DNA from 2 places in the Planctobacterium sp. AWH2_060 genome. Region 1 is predicted to be linked to the other one. Evidence: riboswitches for the same ligand, from Rfam matches in the RefSeq annotation. Region 1 holds a riboswitch; the other holds the start of a gene.

Region 1 (9,907 bases):
CAGGCCGTTTCTGTAATGCCATTAAATGGCATATCAGGCTGATAAGGTGGATTTAAAGTGAGCATCATCCGGTAATCGGTGGCTGCAAAGTCGGGGTTATATCTTTTGTGATTACCACTATGACTAAACAAGTAGCGGTAGTACAAATGATTAATGCAGGCGGGTTGGTCAAAGGCTGCAATGCCCTCGTTCGCAAAGGCATTCAGACAGCTTTGGGACTCATTTTCTACTCTTTGAACAAACGCCGCATTGAAATTAAAGAATGCGCGATAAAGCTTTCGCTGTTCTGGCCCTATGCCGGGAGGCCCGGAATTGCCGCCGTAGCGATAACGTATCAAAGTGGGGTTACTGCGTTTAAAGTTAGCTAGCGCCATGATTGCGCCGGAGTTGCTAATATCGGTGGCACAAATCTCACCGCAAACCACCAGATTTTCTTCCAGGTCGGGTGGGGTGGCAATGAGATCCAGCCAGGAGTTGGCGGAGAGCATCGGGCTTATCAGTAATAGCGCAAATAATTGACTACCAAATTTCATTGAAAATCTCCTCAGACATGCCCCAGTGAACCAGATACAAGCCGTTGCCATCAATATCCAATCCCATGCCCTGATAAAGATGAGTAGCACCGTTGCTGTGAATGCGTTTTAGTCCTGCGGCCGCGTAAAAATCGCCGGTGCCCTGTAAGTTGGTTGTGGCATCAATACCAATGATGACACTATCGCCAGGTAGTTGGTTGAGATCATCCAGAATTCGGGTGAAGCGGTCTTTCAGAGCTAATATCAGTGATTCATCAGGTTGCTTTGACACCACCGTATAGCCGTACAAACTCAGAGGGATAAGGGAGTTGTCAGTCAAGTGGGGCGCTTCATCAAAAATCAGTTCCCATTCCAGAGAGGAGTTTTGGCTGATGTGATCTTCCATGGTAATGCGCAGCGGTAAATCTTGCTTGTAAATTTCCCGCAGGGTTTTATCCACCACATGGAGCTCACCATCTTTGATACGTACTTCATAACCACCGGGACGGATATCCTGTACTTTTTTATTTTTTAATACTGCCATTGCCAGCGTATCAACCAGCCCAGGTTCTGAGCAGTCGCTGTAAAAAGGTGAGAATAACAGCGTTTTCTTCAGGGCAGGTGTTAACATAATTTGTTTGCAGGCCTGCTGAATACTACTGTTAACCTGAAAATGGGTCATGGAGGGAATAGTGTGTGTAGTGGATTCCTGTGACGGCATGTTTTGCGCCATAGTGGTCTGCCCACAAACAACAGCAATCAAAACGCTCAGGCTTGCAATGAGTCGGTATAAACAAAGGGTTAACTTCATGGTTTGCTTTCCCCTGTCAGAATGTAAAACATCAATTCTTTACCCTGTTTGTCGCATCCAACGCAATCGACACGCCGGATCGCCACATCATTATTTTTGCCCACATCAAACTCAAACTCGATAGAGGCATTCAGATTCGTCAGCCCTGCCACTTTGTCATCAGACAAAATAGCTTGATAAAAGTGCATTGTGGCTGCTAAGGGATCGTCACACTGCAGGGTGGAAAATATCGGACTATCGGACGTAGCCAGTAACTCACCATCCTGAACGGCGCAACCGTGATTTTGCCATTCATCATCGGGATGGCTGCCGAAAATCTCACGGTTTTGCCAATGCTCTTGGTAGGCGCTTTCAAACACGGCATTCGATAGATTCATCATCCAGCGCTGAGCCATGCTCTCGGTCATTGACGCGGTGAAATACAGGATGCGGGAATTGTTATTAATGTTGAAGTTATCCTCCAGCCGCCAGTTACCATCACTATTGTTGTGAATAACCTCAAAGTATTTAGCAAACAACGGGTTTTCTTCACTTAGTTGCCGCAGTTGCGCATTGTCCAGTCGTGGGTCTTGTTTAGGAGGGATAGCTGGCTGATCTTCTGGTAAGGGATTTCTGGTCAAATCTGCAGACTCTTGTGAGTCCTCAGCAAACATTTCAGAAATCGAACTCATTTCTTCCTGCAGCAGCTCGCTGATACTGATGTTGCTCTCGGGCATAATATGCCTGTAGCCAATGTAACCCAATAATAACAGGTTCAATAACAAGGATAAAAACAGTGGTAAGCGAGAAGTGTCATTGCTACGAGCAACTTTGCCTGGTTGCAGTTCAGCCTGGTCCACCGGGTTCATATCGGTTGCCGGGAGATCCTTAAACTCCAATGACGCCGGTGCTGTGGATGGTTCATCCTGATCTTTTGGTTTACTTTTTACTTTTGCAGGCGATTTAGTGGCGCTGTCTGGATTAGTTTCTAAGGACTCTGGTTCCAGCAGCCTGGTGACAATGCCATGCTTTTCCAGTTTTGCTTTAAAAGCCAAAAGTTGTGCTTTGTCTGCACCGGAGCGCAGTGTAAAGGCTTTACCTGAATATAGTAATGACTCGTCATTCAGCTTCAGTGTTCTCAATAACGAAGCGGTGACTTTGCCTTTGTCAGCGCCTTGTTTTAACTGCCCTTTAAACTGCAGGCTATATTGTGCCATTCCCAACTCCTGACGTCGCGACTTCATCCTTGCCGGAAAAACGCGCTGTTATGCCTCGCTGACTATATTCCACTTACTGTTCAGTTAAGTGAATTACAATTTATATCAAATTTATCGGTGAAAATCAGGGATTAATTAGCGTTGTAAAAACTCCGGGCAGTGTCCACTTGTTTGCACATGGTTTCTAATTCATTCAGCATCCTGATGGTCATACGGTGGGTTTTATCGGCATCCGGGTGAAAGATAAATCCGTTTTTCGAGGCGGGGATTTCCGGCCATTGTTGCCAGTTCAGGGCATCGGTGTTTTGTGGAGAGTGAGGCGTTGGTTGCAATACGATTTGAGGCTTGCTGGCCAGTACCTGTTCCAGGCCCACTAAAGGGTAATCCTCTGAGAGTTGCTCAAACGGGTTTTGTACTCCACAGATTGCTAATTGTTGTTGTAACCAGGCTTTGTTGGCGACGGTGCGCAGTGGTCTGGCCCACATTTCATAAAATCCTGTAATAGGCAGGGCCTGGCTGTAGCTGTTCTTGAGATTATTCAATCTTTGCAAATAGTCATCTGCAATTTTATTGGCCACTGTGCTCTTGCCGGTCAACTGCCCAAGCATCATTAGTTCATCGGCAACACTGGCAAGGGTAGTGGGGTTGGAATAAACCACTTTGAGGCCGTAAGACTTCAGCCTTTCAAGATCATCCTGAGGGTTGCCGGTACGCCACGCGATAATTACATCCGGTGCTAGCTGTACTATGCGTTCTATTTGCAGGCGCGCATAGTTACCCACTCTTGGGATGGCTTTAGCTTCTTCCGGGTAATCAGAATGTTCAGAAGTGGCGATGATCATATTTCCGGCACCGATGTCATACAGCGACTCGACGATATGTGGCGCCAGTGCCACGATGCGCATAGGCTGAGATTGGGGTTCTTGCGCCAGCGCGCCTGACGTTAACAATGCCAGAACAATAATAAAGTGTCTCATGGTGTATCTCTCTCGGCGTTTATATTCAGTCAGCGTATAAGTTTATCTATCAATGGTGCTATTTTTGCCCAATCCAGGTGCTTGTTGCACATATCCGCAAGGCGATTAAGCGCGGTTTCCTGCAGCGCTTGATGGCTTTGCCTGACTTCTACATCCGCTCCAGCCCAGGCTAAAATGGATTGCATGGCTTTGGGTTGGTCAAACAAGCCATGCAGGTAAGTACCAGCCACTTGAGAATCTTCGCTGATAGCGCCATCCGATTGGTTGTTTTCTAATATGGCGAAACAGCGCTTTTCCTGGGATTGTGTAACCCCGGCATGGATTTGATAACCACTGATGGGGATATCAAAACAGTTATCTTCCGGCGTTAAACACAATACTCCTTCATTTCGGGTCAGCTTTTTGTGGGCTTCGATTTCGCTGCTGATATGCAATAAACCTAAACCCTCAGAAGTTCCCGCCGGACCTTCTATAGCATTCGGATCTGCAATGGTTTTTCCCAACATCTGATAGCCGCCACAAACGCCTAATACTTTGCCTCCGTATCTCAGGTGACGAAGGATGTCCTTGTCCCATTGCATAGCCCGCAGTTGCGCCAAATCAGCACGCACATTTTTACTGCCGGGTAAAATGATCAGATCGCAGGGGGGAATCGGTGAATCTGGTGGAACATAAATCAAATTCACATCCGGTTGTACCCTTAACATATCAAAGTCAGTGTGATTGCTGATACGATTGAAAACCGGCACGGCGATAGTGAGCTTTGACTCCGATGCATCACAGGTTTGCGACACCTCTATGGCATCTTCGGCGGCCAATTGCAGGTTTGTCAGGTATGGCAGCACGCCCAGCACTGGTTTTCCGGTTCGTTGTTCTAACCAGTCCAGGCCTGATTCCAGCAAGCGAATATCACCGCGAAATTTATTGATGACAAACCCGACAACGCGTTGTTGCTCTGAGGGCGAGAGTAAATCCAGAGTGCCAACCAACTGCGCAAAGACACCACCGCGGTCAATATCTGCGATAAGAATAACCGGGCAGTCCACGGCTTCGGCAAAGCCCATATTGGCAATGTCACCTTCGCGCAGATTGATTTCAGCGGGACTGCCTGCACCTTCCACTAAAATGCAATCAAATTGCGCCATTAACCGTTGGTGCGATTCCAGCACCGCATTCATGGCCACCTTTTTGTAATCGTGATAAGCCGCCGCTTCCATGTCAGTAATGGCTTTGCCATGGATAATTACTTGAGCTCCGGTGTCGGAACTGGGTTTAAGTAAAATGGGGTTCATGTCCACATGCGGGGCAATACCAGCAGCTTGCGCTTGCAGTGCCTGAGCGCGACCAATTTCACCACCATCGGCGGTAACCGCACTGTTTAGCGCCATATTTTGTGGCTTGAAGGGGGCGACTTTAAGTCCACGCTGATACAGACAGCGACACAATGCCGCCACCAACATGCTCTTGCCGGCATCCGAGGAAGTACCTTGCACCATAAGGGTATTGGTTAACATGAAATCAGCCGCCTCTTTGACGAATCGCTAAAAAGAAAAACAGACTGCCTATGGCAGAGGTGATGATGCCGATTGGGATCTCCTGACCAGTAAGTGCCACCCGGGCCAATATATCCACGATGACCATAAAAGAACCGCCCAGTAAGACACAGCCCAGGATCAGAGTACGACTGGTTACACCCAGCCAGTTGCGCACAATATGTGGGATCATCAGCCCCACAAAGCCAATTCCGCCGCAGTAAGACACAATACAGGCCGTTAACGCGGCGCAAATGGCCAGCAGAATCATACGTAAGCGTTGCGCATTAACACCCAGGGAGCGGGCACTTTCGTCACCCAGCAATAGCGCATCTAACTGGCGTCCGTACAACAGCAAAAGTAGCAGACTGACGGCAATGATGGGTAACATGACCCAGGCGTACCAGGCCTCCACTCTGGCCAAGCTTCCCATTAACCAGAACACCACTTTATTGGCGGCAAATGGCTCCGCCAGGAACAGGATAAAGTGCGAAACCGCCCCTAACATAAAAGATACGGCAACACCGGCCAATAACAGGTGTTCTGTGCGTCTGCCCAAGGCGCTGGCCACCAGTACCTGTACCAGAGCAACAGCAAACAGAGCACCTAAAAATGCCGCAGCTGGTAGCGCTACCGAAAACGCGGCTTCAGAAGTTAAAATATTAAAGGGCAGCTTTTGGGCAGTCGCATCGTTAAATAACAGCGTGGCGATACTGGCCCCCAGTCCGGCACCGGCTACAACGCCAAACAAATAAGGATCTGTGAGGCTGTTGCGGGTGACATTTTGTAAGGTGGCACCTGCTATCGCCAGGCCCACGCCCACCAAAAATCCCACCGCTACTCTGGGGGCGCGTATTTGCCAAAAAATCAGCTCTTCAGTGGCGGTTTCACATTGCTGCAAAAGACATTGGGTGATGCTGCTCGCAGACAGCTCCGCGGCACCAAAAAACAAAGAGATAACTGACGCCAGTATGGCCAGAGCAATCAGCAGTCCCCATTTTATGTGCATGCTCAAAGGGACCACCTGCTCAAATCCAGTAAGGTTTTACTCTCGGGTGAAAAGGTAACTTTGGGAATACTATGCTGCTGGTCAACCTGACAGGGCAGGTTAAAAACCCGGGTGAGTAGGGCTGGTTGCAGTACTGAATGGGGGTCACCACTTGCCACCAGTTGCCCTTTGTCCAGAATTAATAATTGATGGCAATAGTGCGCAGCCAGGTTGATGTCGTGCAGACTCATTACAACGGTGACATTTAGCTGCTGTGCCAGATCGTGTAACAGCTGCAATGTCTGATGCTGATAAAACACGTCAAGGTGATTTACCGGTTCATCCAAAATTAATAATGGTGCGCCCTGAACCAAGGCTCTGGCGATTAAGGCTCGCTGCTGCTCACCACCGGAAAGTTTGCTGAATTCCTGATGTACTTTGTCGGTGAGCCCTACTGCCTGAATCGCCTGTTGGATGCGTTGATCATCCGCTTTGGTTTGACGTGATAACAAGCGCTTATGAGGCAGTAAGCCCATTCTCACTACATGTTGTAAAGACAGTGAAAACACCATGTCATTGAGCTGATTGACCACTGCAATTTGCTGACTTAATTCCTGAATTGAATAGTCGCAAATGGCTTGCTGCTGCCAAGTGATACCGCCATGATATTCCCGTTGCCCGGAAATAACCTTAAGCAGACTGGTTTTGCCGGCGCCATTAGGCCCCAGAACGCCAAGGACCTGACCGCGTCCCAAGGAAAAACTGATGTTATTTAAGATAGCTTTATTTGCGATATTCAGAGATACCTGATCAACCAATAAGCTGTTTGGGTCGGACAATGGTTCCACCTGCATGGCAGGCGAGAATAAACAGGCAAGTGGCATCCTGTGCTGTTCTGCTCAGGACAATGGCTGACTTGCATTCGTGTATTCCCGCACGAGTTAATGGCTCAGTGATAAGGCTGGTATCTGACTTTAATGACCGGGTGTCATTTATACAGTTGCGGGTACAGTTCTGGTTTCACACCAGATTCCCATTTACGTTTTCGAAGCACAACACCTGGAAAACACCTCAACACTTTTTCAGCTTTGGAATATAGCAGAATCCCGGTTGTTTTGACCAGAAGGCCTGCATTAAATTTACCGAAACTATAGCTTTTAGGCCGGGCTCGCGACGGACATTAACTGTGATTACGTTCCATAAAATTCAGGCCAAATTAAATATCTATCCATAACCGCTTCACAAAGGTTAATGTTTGGATTATTTTGATTGGACGTCCATATGTCTAGATGTTTAATTGAGGAGCCACCAATGCAACCGGAAACAATTGCGTTACATGCAGGTTATGTGAGTGAGGAAACCACCAAAGCAGCCACAACGCCCATTTATCAAACCACTTCGTTTACCTTTGATAATACTCAACATGGCGCCGACCTGTTTAACCTTGCTGTACCTGGTAATATTTACAGCCGTATTATGAACCCCACTAATGCAGTTTTGGAGCAGCGACTGACGGAACTCGAAGGCGGGGTGGGTGCTCTGGCTGTCGCCTCCGGGATGGCCGCGATTCGCTATGCTATCGAAGCCATTGCCGATGTTGGAAGCAATATAGTCAGCGTAGGGCAGCTTTATGGTGGCACCTACAACCTGTTTGCTCACACTTTTCCACGTCAGGGTATACAAACCAAATTTGTTCAGGCCGATGATTTTGACGGTCTGGCTGCGGCGATTGATGAAAATACTAAAGCTGTTTTTTGTGAGTCTATCGGTAATCCAGCAGGCAATGTGGTGGATATACAGCGCTGGGCAGATATTGCGCATCAAGGTGGAGTACCACTGATTGTGGACAACACTGTTGCCACGCCGATTTTATGCCGGGTGTTTGATCATGGTGCGGATATCGCTGTGCATTCGTTGACTAAATATATCGGTGGGCATGGAACGACGATTGGCGGCATTATTGTCGACTCAGGCAAGTTTGACTGGTCTGCCCAAGCTGACCGTTTCAGTATGTTGACTATGCCCGATCCAAGTTATCACGGGGTGACCTATACCGAAGCATTGGGCCCCGCTGCTTATATCGGAAGATGTAGGGTTGTACCGTTACGAAACACCGGGGCGTCGTTATCTGCTCAAAGTGCGTTTAACATTATGCAGGGCTTAGAGACTCTTTCTCTGCGTGTGGAGCGGCACTGTGAAAACGCTGAAAAAGTGGCTGCGTATTTAAAGCAGCATGATGCCGTTAATTGGGTTAATTATGCCGCGTTGCCTGATAGTGAATATTATGAAATCTGCCAGCGTATATGTGGTGGTAGAGCCGCCGGTATCATTAGCTTTGGTATCAAAGGTGGGTTGCCTGCCGGTTCCCGGTTTATCGATGCGTTGCAGTTGATATTGCGACTGGTGAATATTGGTGATGCTAAGTCATTAGCGTGTCATCCGGCCAGTACTACCCATCGTCAGTTAAATGTTGAGGAGTTGGCTTCGGCCGGTGTCAGTGAGGATATGGTGCGTATTTCTGTGGGTATTGAGCACATCGACGACATAATTGCGGATATTGAACAAGCTTTAGTGGCTAGCCAAATTTAGTTCCAATGAAATGAGTGGAGAAGCGGAAACTTCTCCTGCTATCATTCGGCTTGCAACGGGTCAACTACCTATTCTGCCACCGCCTTTGCGGGTTACTACTACCACTGAAGGGCGAGGTGGCAAAGCTGGATCGAAGTCCGGCCAGCGGGTCACCGGGTCATCAAATGAGCTACCATCGCCAGGGTGCTGCACCGCACAGAAGAAGTTCTCTGAATCAGGCGTAAAGAAGGGGCCGCATAATTCTGCTCCTATCGGGGTGCGCAAAAAGCGTTTAGTGAGGGCGCGATTAGGCCCGGATACCTCAGTGGCCCAGACGCCATCTGCCACGCCATAATGTTGAGCGCCGTCAGTAGCAATCCACAGGTTGCCCAACTTATCAAAGGCACAATTGTCGGGGCACGCCAGCCAGCCGTTGTCACTGATGGCCTGGTGATATTGGGTTCCGACTTCTTCCTTAGGTCCGCCTACCAGAAACAATTCCCAGTTAAAGCTATCAGCACAGTGATCACCATCGACAGGAGCTAGTTCCAACACCTGACCACCAAGGTTTTCCGCTCTGGGGTTAGGGCCGTCGGTTTGGTCCGCGCTGCGTCTACTGTTATTGGTCAGCATCACGTATACCCGCCCGGTGACCGGGTTTACTTCCACATCTTCCGGCCGGTCCATAGGGGTCGCCCCCAACAGATCGGCAGCTTTGCGGCAATCCAGTTGCACATCGCCCTGGCTGGAAAAACCGTTCTCCTGAGTCAGTGGTCCTTGCCCGTAAATCATGGGCAGCCAGTGCATGCGGCCATCGGCTTCGAACTTCGCGCAGTATAAGACACCGTCATCTAACAATGTCATATTGGCTTCGCGGTTGTCGGGCTGGTAGCGTCCTGAACTGATAAAGCGATACAAATATTCAAAACGCTGATCGTCCCCCGAGTAGGCGACGACCCGATTGTCGGCATTGATGAAGATGTTAGCTCCTTCGTGTTTAAAGCGGCCCAGTGTGGTACGTTTTTTAGGAACTGAATTTGGATCATAGGGGTCTATTTCAACCACCCAACCGGCATGTAAGGGTTCTGCCGGGGTCTTGCTCATGTCGAATCTGGGATTATGCAAGCCCCAGCTGCCGCGAAACTCGGATTTCATGCCAAATCTTTGGTAATTTTCCTGTTCACCACTTTCAGAAAAATCGCCACCAAACATATAATCGATGTTTTCTTCGCCGGTGAGTATGGTCCCCCACGGAGTGACACCACCGGCACAGTTACCGTAGGTGCCCAGTGTGCGGATGCCATCAGCTGATGCGGGGGTGCG
Region 2 (9,907 bases), 960 kb from region 1:
TAAAGGCGGTGCGGGCTTAGGGCTAGCTACGGTAAAAAGGATTCAACAATGGCACAAAGGAAAAGTGTGGGTAGAAGACAGCAAGTTGGGTGGCGCTAAGTTTGTGCTCAGCTACCCGAGTTCAGAACATTAGCTATTTTTAGCCGGGAAAAGTACTTTACTACTGGCAAATTCAGCACATACCACTTTCAGCGTTTCTCCATAAACGTAAGGGTTTTTGTCATCGCCCTTGCAATAATCGTCACTGAACTTAATCATGCGGGCTTTATTGGTGGTAAGTTCATTCAGGTACTTTTGTTGCCGCTCATTTAGCTTCGCCATATGAGGTTCAAGGTTGGAGCGCAACTCGGATAGCTGCTCACGCTCAGAATAATCCGCCGCATAAACAAACCAACTGGCGACTTCTTCCTGCACATCCTGCAACAGATATTGTGCAAAAGAAGTTTGCAGCACAGCAAACAGCAGCGCTATTTCAATAAATATGATAAATCCACGTTTCATTGCGTTGAATCAAAGCCTGACTTCATTATAAATTTTACTCTATATCGGTGCAGACGCCACTAGCGATTAGTATGAATTTTGATAATCAATTCTCAAATACAGCGTCTGGCATCAGATATTTACCGAAAGGAGTTCAGTTATCACTAATTATGAATCCTTAATAGATATAACGAATTAAAACCAAAATAATTCCATTGAAGTCGCCATGAACAGAGCGCAAGCTGATATAATCTCTATGAACACCACAAACAATTCCCGATCAAAAGCCATGACTGATAAGCCTGTTGATGGACAAGCCGGAACTAAGCCAGATGCCTCTTCGCCGGTGAAGGTAGATCCACAAAACCAAATACCGGTTAAGAACATCTCCCCCATCAAGATCCATAAACCCGATGCTGAAAAGCAGGACAATTACACACCTCGTAGCCATGTTTATGTACGTCAGGTCAAAGGCTCATTAGAAACCTTCCGACGCTTTTTTGGTGGTTTTTTTATTCTGTTATTTGCCGGACTTCCCTGGTTACAGTTTGGCGGTCATCAGGCCATATTGTTTGATTTGGAAGCGCAGCGTTTCCATATTTTTGGCATGACACTTTGGCCTCAGGATCTCACTCTTTTAGCCTGGATATTCATCATTTCGGCCTTCGCGCTGTTTGTTGTTACCACTTTCGCCGGACGGGTCTGGTGTGGTTTTATGTGTCCACAGACAACCTGGACCTATATGTTTATTTGGTTCGAACACAAAATTGAAGGCCCGCGCAATAAACGCATAAAACTGGACGAGCGCGGCATGGATTTTGACAAATTCTGGCGCAAATCCTTAAAGCACTTGTGTTGGTTATTAGTGGCTTTAGTCACTTCACTGACCTTTGTTGGTTATTTTGTGCCAATAGACCGCTTGTTTGCAGAGTTTTTCACCCTGCAAAGCGGCTTTTGGGTATCTTTCTGGGTATTGTTTTTTACTTTTTGCACCTATGGCAACGCCGGCTGGATGCGGGAAATCATGTGTACCCACATCTGCCCCTATGCGCGTTTTCAGTCTGCCATGTTTGACGCAGATACTTTTACCGTGGCTTATGACGCCAAACGCGGTGAAAAACGCGGTCCCCGCAGCCGTAAAATGAGCCAGGTAAAGCTCCAGGAAAAAGGCATGGGTGATTGCATCGACTGCAACCTGTGTGTGCAGGTGTGCCCTACCGGCATCGATATTCGCAACGGCCTGCAATACGAATGTATCAACTGCGGAGCCTGTGTCGATGCCTGTAACGGTGTTATGGATAAAATGGGTTATCAGAAAAATCTCATCAGTTTCACCAGCGAACACCGCCTGCAGGGTAAGTTCACCAAAATACTGCGTCCTAAACTAGTGGGTTACGTGGTGGTACTGAGCGTAATGGTGGGTCTGCTGGCACTGGAAGTTGTCACCCGAGTTCCCCTGGAAGTGGACATTATTCGCGATCGCAATGCCCTGTACCGGGAAACCTTTGATGGCCTGGTAGAGAACGTCTATACCCTAAAAATCCTCAACAAATCACAGCAGGATTATACTTATAAGGTATCGGTGAGTGGGTTGCCTGGCCACAAATTTATTGGTGAGCAGGAAATTACCGTCAGAGGCAGTGAGATATATACCTTACCGGTTAGTGTCGCCATAGACCCATACGAACTAGATGAGCGTGTCACGGATATCAGGATCCGGGTTCAGGCGGTTGAAGATCAAACGATAAAGGTCAGCGAACCCAGCAAATTCCTGTATCGTTAGTTCCGTTACAAGGACTCCGGGGGATTCTCAAGGGGGGCGCAGCCGCTCACCTTGAGGCGCAGTCGGCGCCCCGACAACGATTTCAATCAGATAACAGTGGTTGAATTAGACTGCAGCGCCGAAAAAAGTCTACCTTGTAGCCTGTGGCTAGGTTGAGAGTTTCAAAATCAATAATTTAAGACGTAGTCAAAATAATCAGGTTTTGGCTTCGGTTAGATTAGGCTATGTCCGAGTGTCGTTCAAAAATCGTTCGCTGTCCTGCCCTGATACCGGAGACTGGAGACCGGTTTACATGGACAGTGGCTGCGAATATTTTACAATGGCACTCAGTTTAAGTTTCCAGGATAGCTACATTTGGCACAGTTCAATTTTTCGGGTCTCACTCCAGACCTTATTCTCAATGCAGTAGAAACCACTGGTATATATCCGGTGTCAGGATTGTTGCCCCTGAACAGCTACGAAAACCGGGTATACCAGTTTCTGGCCGAAGATAATCGCCGCTATGTAGTGAAGTTTTATCGGCCGCAGCGCTGGACAGATCAGCAAATTCAGGAAGAGCACGATTTCACCCATGAGCTAACAGAGCATGAAGTCCCAATCTGCGCTCCACTGCGTTTTGACAATGAGAGCCTGCTCAAGTATCAGGATTTTCGCTTTGCCATTTTTCCATCTGTAGGTGGTCGCCAGTTTGAAGTAGACAACCTGGATCAGCTGGAATGGATGGGCCGCTTTATTGGCCGTATTCATCAGGTAGCGGCCCGCACCGGGTTTAGTCATCGCCCGGCGTTAACTCTGCAAAGTCACCTGCTGGAGCCGCGGGAGCAGTTAGCCAACAGCGAACTGGTTCCTGAATCCTTAAAAACGGCCTTTTTTACTATCCTGGATGTGCTTTATCAAAAGGTTCAGGAAACCTACAGCGATACCAACCACATTCGACTACACGGTGATTGCCACCCAGGTAACATCCTGTGGCGGGACGGACCCACCTTTGTGGATATGGATGATTGTCGCAGCGGCCCGGCCATTCAGGATTTGTGGATGATGCTCTCCGGCGATCGCAATAACCAGCTATTGCAGTTGGATACTCTGGTGATGGGCTATGAAGAGTTTTATGAATTCGACACCAATCAACTTAAGCTGATTGAGCCCCTGCGCGCCATGCGCCTGGTGCATTATATGGCCTGGCTGGACAAACGCTGGCAGGACCCGGCCTTTCCACAAGCCTTCCCCTGGTTTGGTAGTGATAAGTACTGGGAGCAACAAATTTTAAGCCTTAAAGAACAGGTAGCGGCACTGGATGAGCCGCCCCTAAAACTCACACCATAAAACCAAAAAGTATAGCTTAATCGCATAAAAACATTACATTTCAACCACTTTAGGTATAATGCCTGCCGTCAGGTGCTTACCCGGATATTCACACGCCGGGTAAGTTAAACGGGAAGTAGGTGCGATCCCTACGCTGCCCCCGCAACGGTTATTAAACAGATAAGCTTTTCAAATACTTATCGGAGTTCATCACACGCCACTGTGTTCAACGGGAAGGCGATGAATTCTGCCTCTGGCTGTTTATAAGCCCGGATACCGGCCTGCCCAGGTTCCTGTAATGACAATCCGCACAGGTAATTACAGGGTTTAGTAAACGCATTCGGGTGGAATGCCAAACGAGAACACACAATGAAAAAGACACCTCTAAGTTTATGCTGTGCCGCTTTGCTCAGCAGCAATACTGCATTTGCAGAATCCGACTCCGATAACTCACTAGAACAAATCAGCGTGGTATCAGCACGACTGGCACAAAATATCAATGAACTGAGCGCCAGCGTTGTGGTATTGGATGAGCAGGATATCACTGCACGCTACCAGCTTTCTCTGGCAGATACCTTGCGTACCGTATCCGGTATCAATGTTTCCAACTCCGGCGGCGCGGGTAAAACCACAGCACTGCGCATCCGCGGCGAAGAAAGCTTCAGAACTCGCCTGTATATTGATGGCGTAGAACTGACAGATCCCACCGCTCCGCAAATAACGCCGGTTTTGGATGATCTGTTGCTCAATAACATCTCACGCATCGAAATATTAAAAGGGCCTCAGGGCTTGGTTTATGGCGCTGACGCCGGTGGCGTGGTTAGTGTCACCACCAGGCACACGACTGAAAACATTGCCGGCAATGTGACAGCAGAAGTGGCAGGATTCGGTACCCGTCAATATGCCGCCTCACTGAATCTGGCCAACGAAACCTCAGGGATTTATCTGGCAGCTTCAGATTTCAGCACCGATGGTATCAATGCTAAGACAGCAGATACTTCCGGCGAAGAAGACCCCTATGACAACACTACCTTGCATTTGCGGGCTAACCATCAATTCACTGAAGCATTGGGCCTACAACTGGTACTCAGAAACTCAGAAGGTGAAACCCAGTATGATGGCTGTTACGACAATGCCACCTTTGCTCTTATCAACCATTGCGTGACTGAAACAGAGCAAACCAGCGCCCGTTTATCTGTGAATTACCATACAGAAAGCGGACAGCATGAGCTGGGATACGCCATTACCGAAGTGGAAAAAGACTTTTTCAACAACGGTGAATACGGTTTTGGCAACGATGGTGAGATCACGCGTCTCGATTACCACGGCTGGTATGATTTTGGCCAGGATACCCTGTCTTTCGGGGTGGATATCAAAGAAGAGCAGGACAACATTGCCGGCAATTCCCGCGACAACAAAGGTTACTTTGTTGAATGGTTGAGCCAGCGCGTAGACAATCTGAATATCAATGTCGGTGTGCGCTACGACGACAACGATACCTTTGGTAGCTTTACCTCATGGCGCGCGGGTTTAAATTACCTGCTGCCATTACAGGCCGAGCAAACGCTGCGCTTCAAGGCAACTGTCGGAACCGGCTTTCGCGCACCGGGCCTGTTCGAGCAAGCCTATAACGATGGTCCATTTGCCTGGGGCGAAGCCGCAGGATTACAGCTTAGTGAAGAAACCAGCAAAGGTTTCGATTTGGGTTTTATCCATCAGCTGAGCAAAACCACCTGGTGGAGTCTGACCTGGTTTGAACAGGAAATTGAAGACGAGATAATGTACGATTCTGTGAGTTTTCAGGGCTACTTACAAGCGTCGGGCACCAGCCAATCTCAAGGCGTCGAACTGGAAGCCGAAACCGCTTTGTTCGAAAACGGCACACTCTGGTTTAACTACACTCACATGGATACCGAAGATAATGCCGGTAATCAACGAGTGCGCCGACCAGAGCAGGTGGCTAACCTGGGTTATCAGCACAGCTTCAATCAGGGTAACACCCGTTGGTCGCTGTTTGCCCACATGGAAAAAGATGCCGTAGATATCGGCAACGTACCACTGAGCAATTATGTTGTATGGAACGCCAACCTGGATTGGGATCTGAATGCAAATTGGCACCTGATGGCCTACATCAATAACCTGTTTGACCGGGAGTATGTAGAGATTAGCGGCTTTAATACCTACAGCCGCCACGCCGGAGTTAAGCTAAGATTAAGTTTCTAAAGTAAATAATCTTAATCTCAGTGCCTGACGGGTTCACTCTGGTGAATCCGTTGTGGTACTCTTTGGCGGATATTAGTAATCAGGTGTTTTGATAATGAAAAAGTTTTTAGGATTGATGTTTGTAACTTGTCTGATGGCATTTAACCTTCAGGCTCAGGAGTTATGGCAAGAAGGCACCCATTATAAAGTGATCGCCGAGGAAGCCTCTGAAGAGAAAAACATCACCGAGTTCTTTTCCTTCTGGTGTCCTCACTGCTACAACTTTGAACCCCTTGTAGCTGAGATGAAGAAGAAAAAAGGCAAGGATGTGAAGTTTGAAAAAGTTCACGTTAACTTCATGGGTTCTGCCGGACCTGATGTGCAGGATGCCGCCACCAAAGCCATGATGGTGGGACGTACTCTGGGTAAAGAGCAGGAAGCCATGATGGCGATTTTCGAACACATTCACAAAGACCGTAAACTGATTGCTGGTGAGCAGGACTTGCAAAAGATCTTTGCGCGAATTGGTGTAACCGAAGACGAATTTAACAAAGCTTATAAGAGCTTTGCGGTCAACGGTCAGTTCAAAAAGAACAACAAAACACTACAGGATTTTCGTCGTCACTTAAGTGGCGTGCCTAACTTTATCGTTAATGGTAAATATCAGGCCACCTTTGCCCGTGGCATGACAGCTGACGATATCGTGGACTTAGTGGTGTGGTTAAGCACTCTGGATTAATCCGATTGTGGAGCAAGGCCAATGCTTTGCTCCAAATCTTCGGATAACCACATCGCAATGAATCCAACAAGCATTGCTTTAACTCCCAATTCCCTCGCTAAAATCGCAACGTGATCTCTCTATCCAGCTGGCAACTCTTTGATGTTATTTTAAGGGCTCTTGCCTGCGGACAATTAGTGGCGATACTTTTTGCACTGCGGCACAACCACCAAGGTGCGGCTTTATTTGCAAAAAGCAGTGTAACCCTCTGTGTTATGGCTTATCTGGCGCTGACGGCACCCATCAGCAATCATCACTATGGCTGGCTTAGGCCACCACTGTTATTGCTAACAGATCTCACTTCATTTGCCTTACTAAATTACTACTGGTTTAGTGTGCACGGTCGCTCTGTCTGGAATGCCATGCATGGCATTTTAAAAATAGTAGCGCTGATTTGGCTGCTCTGTCTGCTGATTCTGTTTTTGGGATTTGGTGGCAATCACTTCCTGCACGATATAAACCATTTCATTGGTTTTGTGGTGCTCAGTGCTATCGTGCTGGACAGTATTCGCGGCTACGAAGATGATCTCAATGAAAACCGCCGGCTGTTGCGTCGCATTATGATCAGCGCCATCAGTGCCTACATGCTGTTGCTCACTTTACTCGAACTCACCGACAGTCAGTTGCGTAACAACCCCCTGTTTAGTATTAGCAATGCGCTTTTGGCACTGACACTGATATCAATATTAAGCTGGCGACTGTTACAAAAACTGATACCTGAAAATCAGCCAGTTCCAACCTCTAATGGTTCAGAAAATAAATCAGGCGTCATTAATGACCAGAAGTCAGATAAACAGTTTTCAGCCAATATCCAGACTTTACAGGAAAAAATGCAGTCTGGTTTTTACAGCCAGCACGATATTAGTGTTGGTAAACTGGCCAGTGAATTGGGTATGCCCGCGCATCAGTTGCGAGTACTGATCAATCAGGAGCTGGGATTTGATAACTTTTCCCAATTCATCAATAGCTACCGCATTCCCGCCGTATGTGAAAAACTGAAAGATCCGGAGCGCATTAAAGACCCTATCCTGACTATTGCACTGGAAACAGGTTACAACTCCATCGCCTCATTTAATCGCACATTTAAACAGCAAACAGGCATGACCCCATCTGAATTTCGCGCTCAATTTTAAAAATGCGCAGCATTATTTTCATTTCTGATAAGACCTGAATTCCCCTAATCCATAAGCTGATGGGCAATTTCATTGCTGTAATCAGGAATCTTTATGCTCAAAAAAATATTATTCGCGCTGATGGCGCTACTGGCGGTCGGCTTATACCTGGCCGAACCCGTGTATCAGTTTTATGCCCACCGAGGAAAAGTAGCCATGCCCTTTTGGGGCTATGTAACTATTCCCAATGAAATACCTACCAGCAGTGAAGTCCACGATGATGAGTATCAAGACGCCGCCCGCAGTGCGTTACAACTGCTGAAAGCCCATCGAGAAAAGATTCAATCACCGGGTATCTCTGCAGCCGTGGCAGTTAAAGGTAAAATACTCTGGACAGGCACCGCAGGATGGGCGGATATTGAAAACGCTCGCCCTTTAACCAGCGACAGTCAGTTTCGCATTGGTAGCACCTCCAAAGCCCTGACCTCCAGTTTATTTGCTCGCATGGTACAAAGCCAAAACCTGACACCTGATACGCCGCTGGGGGAGTTGCAATTAGGCAAGCGCAACCCACACTGGAAAGACATCACCCCAAGACAACTGGCCTCCCACATGGCGGGTCTGCCCCACTACAAAGAAAACACCGAAACCACAGGCCTATACAAAAGTATTGCGCTGAATGGTTCCTATGCTGATGTTATGGATGCAGTCGCGCTTTTTGATGACAGTGCCATGTTGTTCGCTCCCGGTGAGGATTTTAGCTACTCCAGTTATGGCACGGTGCTGCTCAGTGCCGTTTTGCAAGAAACCGGGGAACAGCCTTTTCAAACCCTGATGCACGAAAAGGTGCTGAAGCCTTTGGGTATGGCCAATACGACACCAACCTCACCTGACATTCACGCAGAGCAACAGGCGTCGAATCTGGTCACATTCTACTGGCGAAACGATGAATCAAAACCTAGAGTAAGACCCTGGCGGGAGGTTGACCTCAGTCACCGTCTGGCGGGTGGTGGTTTTATATCAACCCCATCAGACCTGGTGCGACTAGGTAGTGGTTTTATTAACGACAGCTTTATTTCTGCTGACATTCGCGAGCAGTTCTGGACGCCTCAGAAACTTAACAACGGTGAATTCAATGAACAGCACTATGCCCTGGGCTGGCGCGTGCACGAAAGTGATTTAGGTGAGGGTATTGGCAAAGTCAGAATTGCCAATCACGGTGGCGTTTCCAGAGGTTCACAAAGCTGGTTAATGGTTATCCCAAAATACCAAATGGCAATCGCCATAAACATTAACAGCAAAACCGAAAAATTCTGGGATTTCGGCAGCATCTCCTTCCCGTTAGCCCGCGAGTTTATCCTAATTTCAAGGGGTCAGAGTTCTTGAACTTCATGGGGTCGGAGTTCTTGAACCCAAAACCTGTACTTCAGTACAGTTTTTATACTGAGTAACAATTGCCATACTCCCGATATTCTCAATTCAGACAAATAGATTATGGCACGATTTCACAGATTAAATGTTGCGGACTACCCACAACATGTAATGCAACGAGGTAACAACAGACAATCTTGCTTTTTTGAAGATGCTGACCGGGCTTTTTACCTGAAAAAGCTCGGTGAATATGCCGAAAAAACCGAAACCTTGGTACACGCCTTTGTACTAATGAGCAATCATGTGCATTTACTGCTGACACCTACTATTCCGGACGGTGTCAGCAAACTGATGCAATGCCTTGGAAGAAGTTATGTCAGATATTTTAATACTAAGCATCAACGAACCGGAACCTTGTGGGAAGGGCGCTTTAAATCGTCTTTAATACAATCAAGCCAATATCTGTTACAAGTCTATCGTTATATTGAACTCAACCCGGTCAGAGCGAATATGGTTGCTCATCCCATGCATTATCGGTGGTCCAGCCATCATTACAACGCAGCAAATAAAACGACATCATTGCTGACTCCGCATTCTGAATACATTGAGCTAGGTAAAACCCCGGAAGCGAGAAAGTCTCAATATCGCAAACTATTTACTTATGATTTAAAAGATGAGGTGGTCGATTTGATTAGTGAGCATCTCATCAAGGCTAAAGTACTGGGTGACAAACCGTTTAAAAGTACGATGTCTCAAAAACTCAATAAATCAATTGAGCCGCTAAACCACGGTGGGGACAGGCGTTCAAAAACATTTCAAGAACTCTGACCCCTTGAATTTAGTTTTCGACGAAGGACAGGACTTTGTGTTTGTTGG

What was found. Region 1 has a riboswitch for cobalamin ahead of ACXAD8_RS17445 (ABC transporter ATP-binding protein). Riboswitches for the same ligand answer to the same signal wherever they lie in the genome.
Positions count from the first base shown of each region.
Region 2: it holds a riboswitch for cobalamin, as region 1 does, so the genes downstream of both, ACXAD8_RS13210 (TonB-dependent receptor plug domain-containing protein) here and ACXAD8_RS17445 (ABC transporter ATP-binding protein) in region 1, are expected to answer to the same signal.

Region 1 covers NZ_JBSWTG010000001.1:4,062,656-4,072,562, forward strand. The annotation lists gene ACXAD8_RS17415 (hypothetical protein) at 1-533, opposite strand, end outside; gene ACXAD8_RS17420 (hypothetical protein) at 520-1,323, opposite strand; gene ACXAD8_RS17425 (hypothetical protein) at 1,320-2,519, opposite strand; gene ACXAD8_RS17430 (cobalamin-binding protein) at 2,651-3,496, opposite strand; gene ACXAD8_RS17435 (cobyric acid synthase) at 3,526-5,010, opposite strand; gene ACXAD8_RS17440 (FecCD family ABC transporter permease) at 5,015-6,037, opposite strand; gene ACXAD8_RS17445 (ABC transporter ATP-binding protein) at 6,040-6,855, opposite strand; cobalamin riboswitch at 6,959-7,105, opposite strand; gene ACXAD8_RS17450 (O-acetylhomoserine aminocarboxypropyltransferase/cysteine synthase family protein) at 7,328-8,605, shown strand; gene ACXAD8_RS17455 (PhoX family protein) at 8,666-9,907, opposite strand, start outside.
Region 2 covers NZ_JBSWTG010000001.1:3,100,598-3,110,504, forward strand. The annotation lists gene ACXAD8_RS13190 (ATP-binding protein) at 1-133, shown strand, start outside; gene ACXAD8_RS13195 (hypothetical protein) at 130-501, opposite strand; gene ccoG (cytochrome c oxidase accessory protein CcoG) at 737-2,263, shown strand; gene ACXAD8_RS13205 (serine/threonine protein kinase) at 2,618-3,589, shown strand; cobalamin riboswitch at 3,643-3,865, shown strand; gene ACXAD8_RS13210 (TonB-dependent receptor plug domain-containing protein) at 3,938-5,791, shown strand; gene ACXAD8_RS13215 (thiol:disulfide interchange protein DsbA/DsbL) at 5,886-6,509, shown strand; gene ACXAD8_RS13220 (helix-turn-helix domain-containing protein) at 6,686-7,681, shown strand; gene ACXAD8_RS13225 (serine hydrolase domain-containing protein) at 7,775-9,046, shown strand; gene ACXAD8_RS13230 (transposase) at 9,155-9,859, shown strand; gene ACXAD8_RS13235 (LytR/AlgR family response regulator transcription factor) at 9,870-9,907, opposite strand, start outside.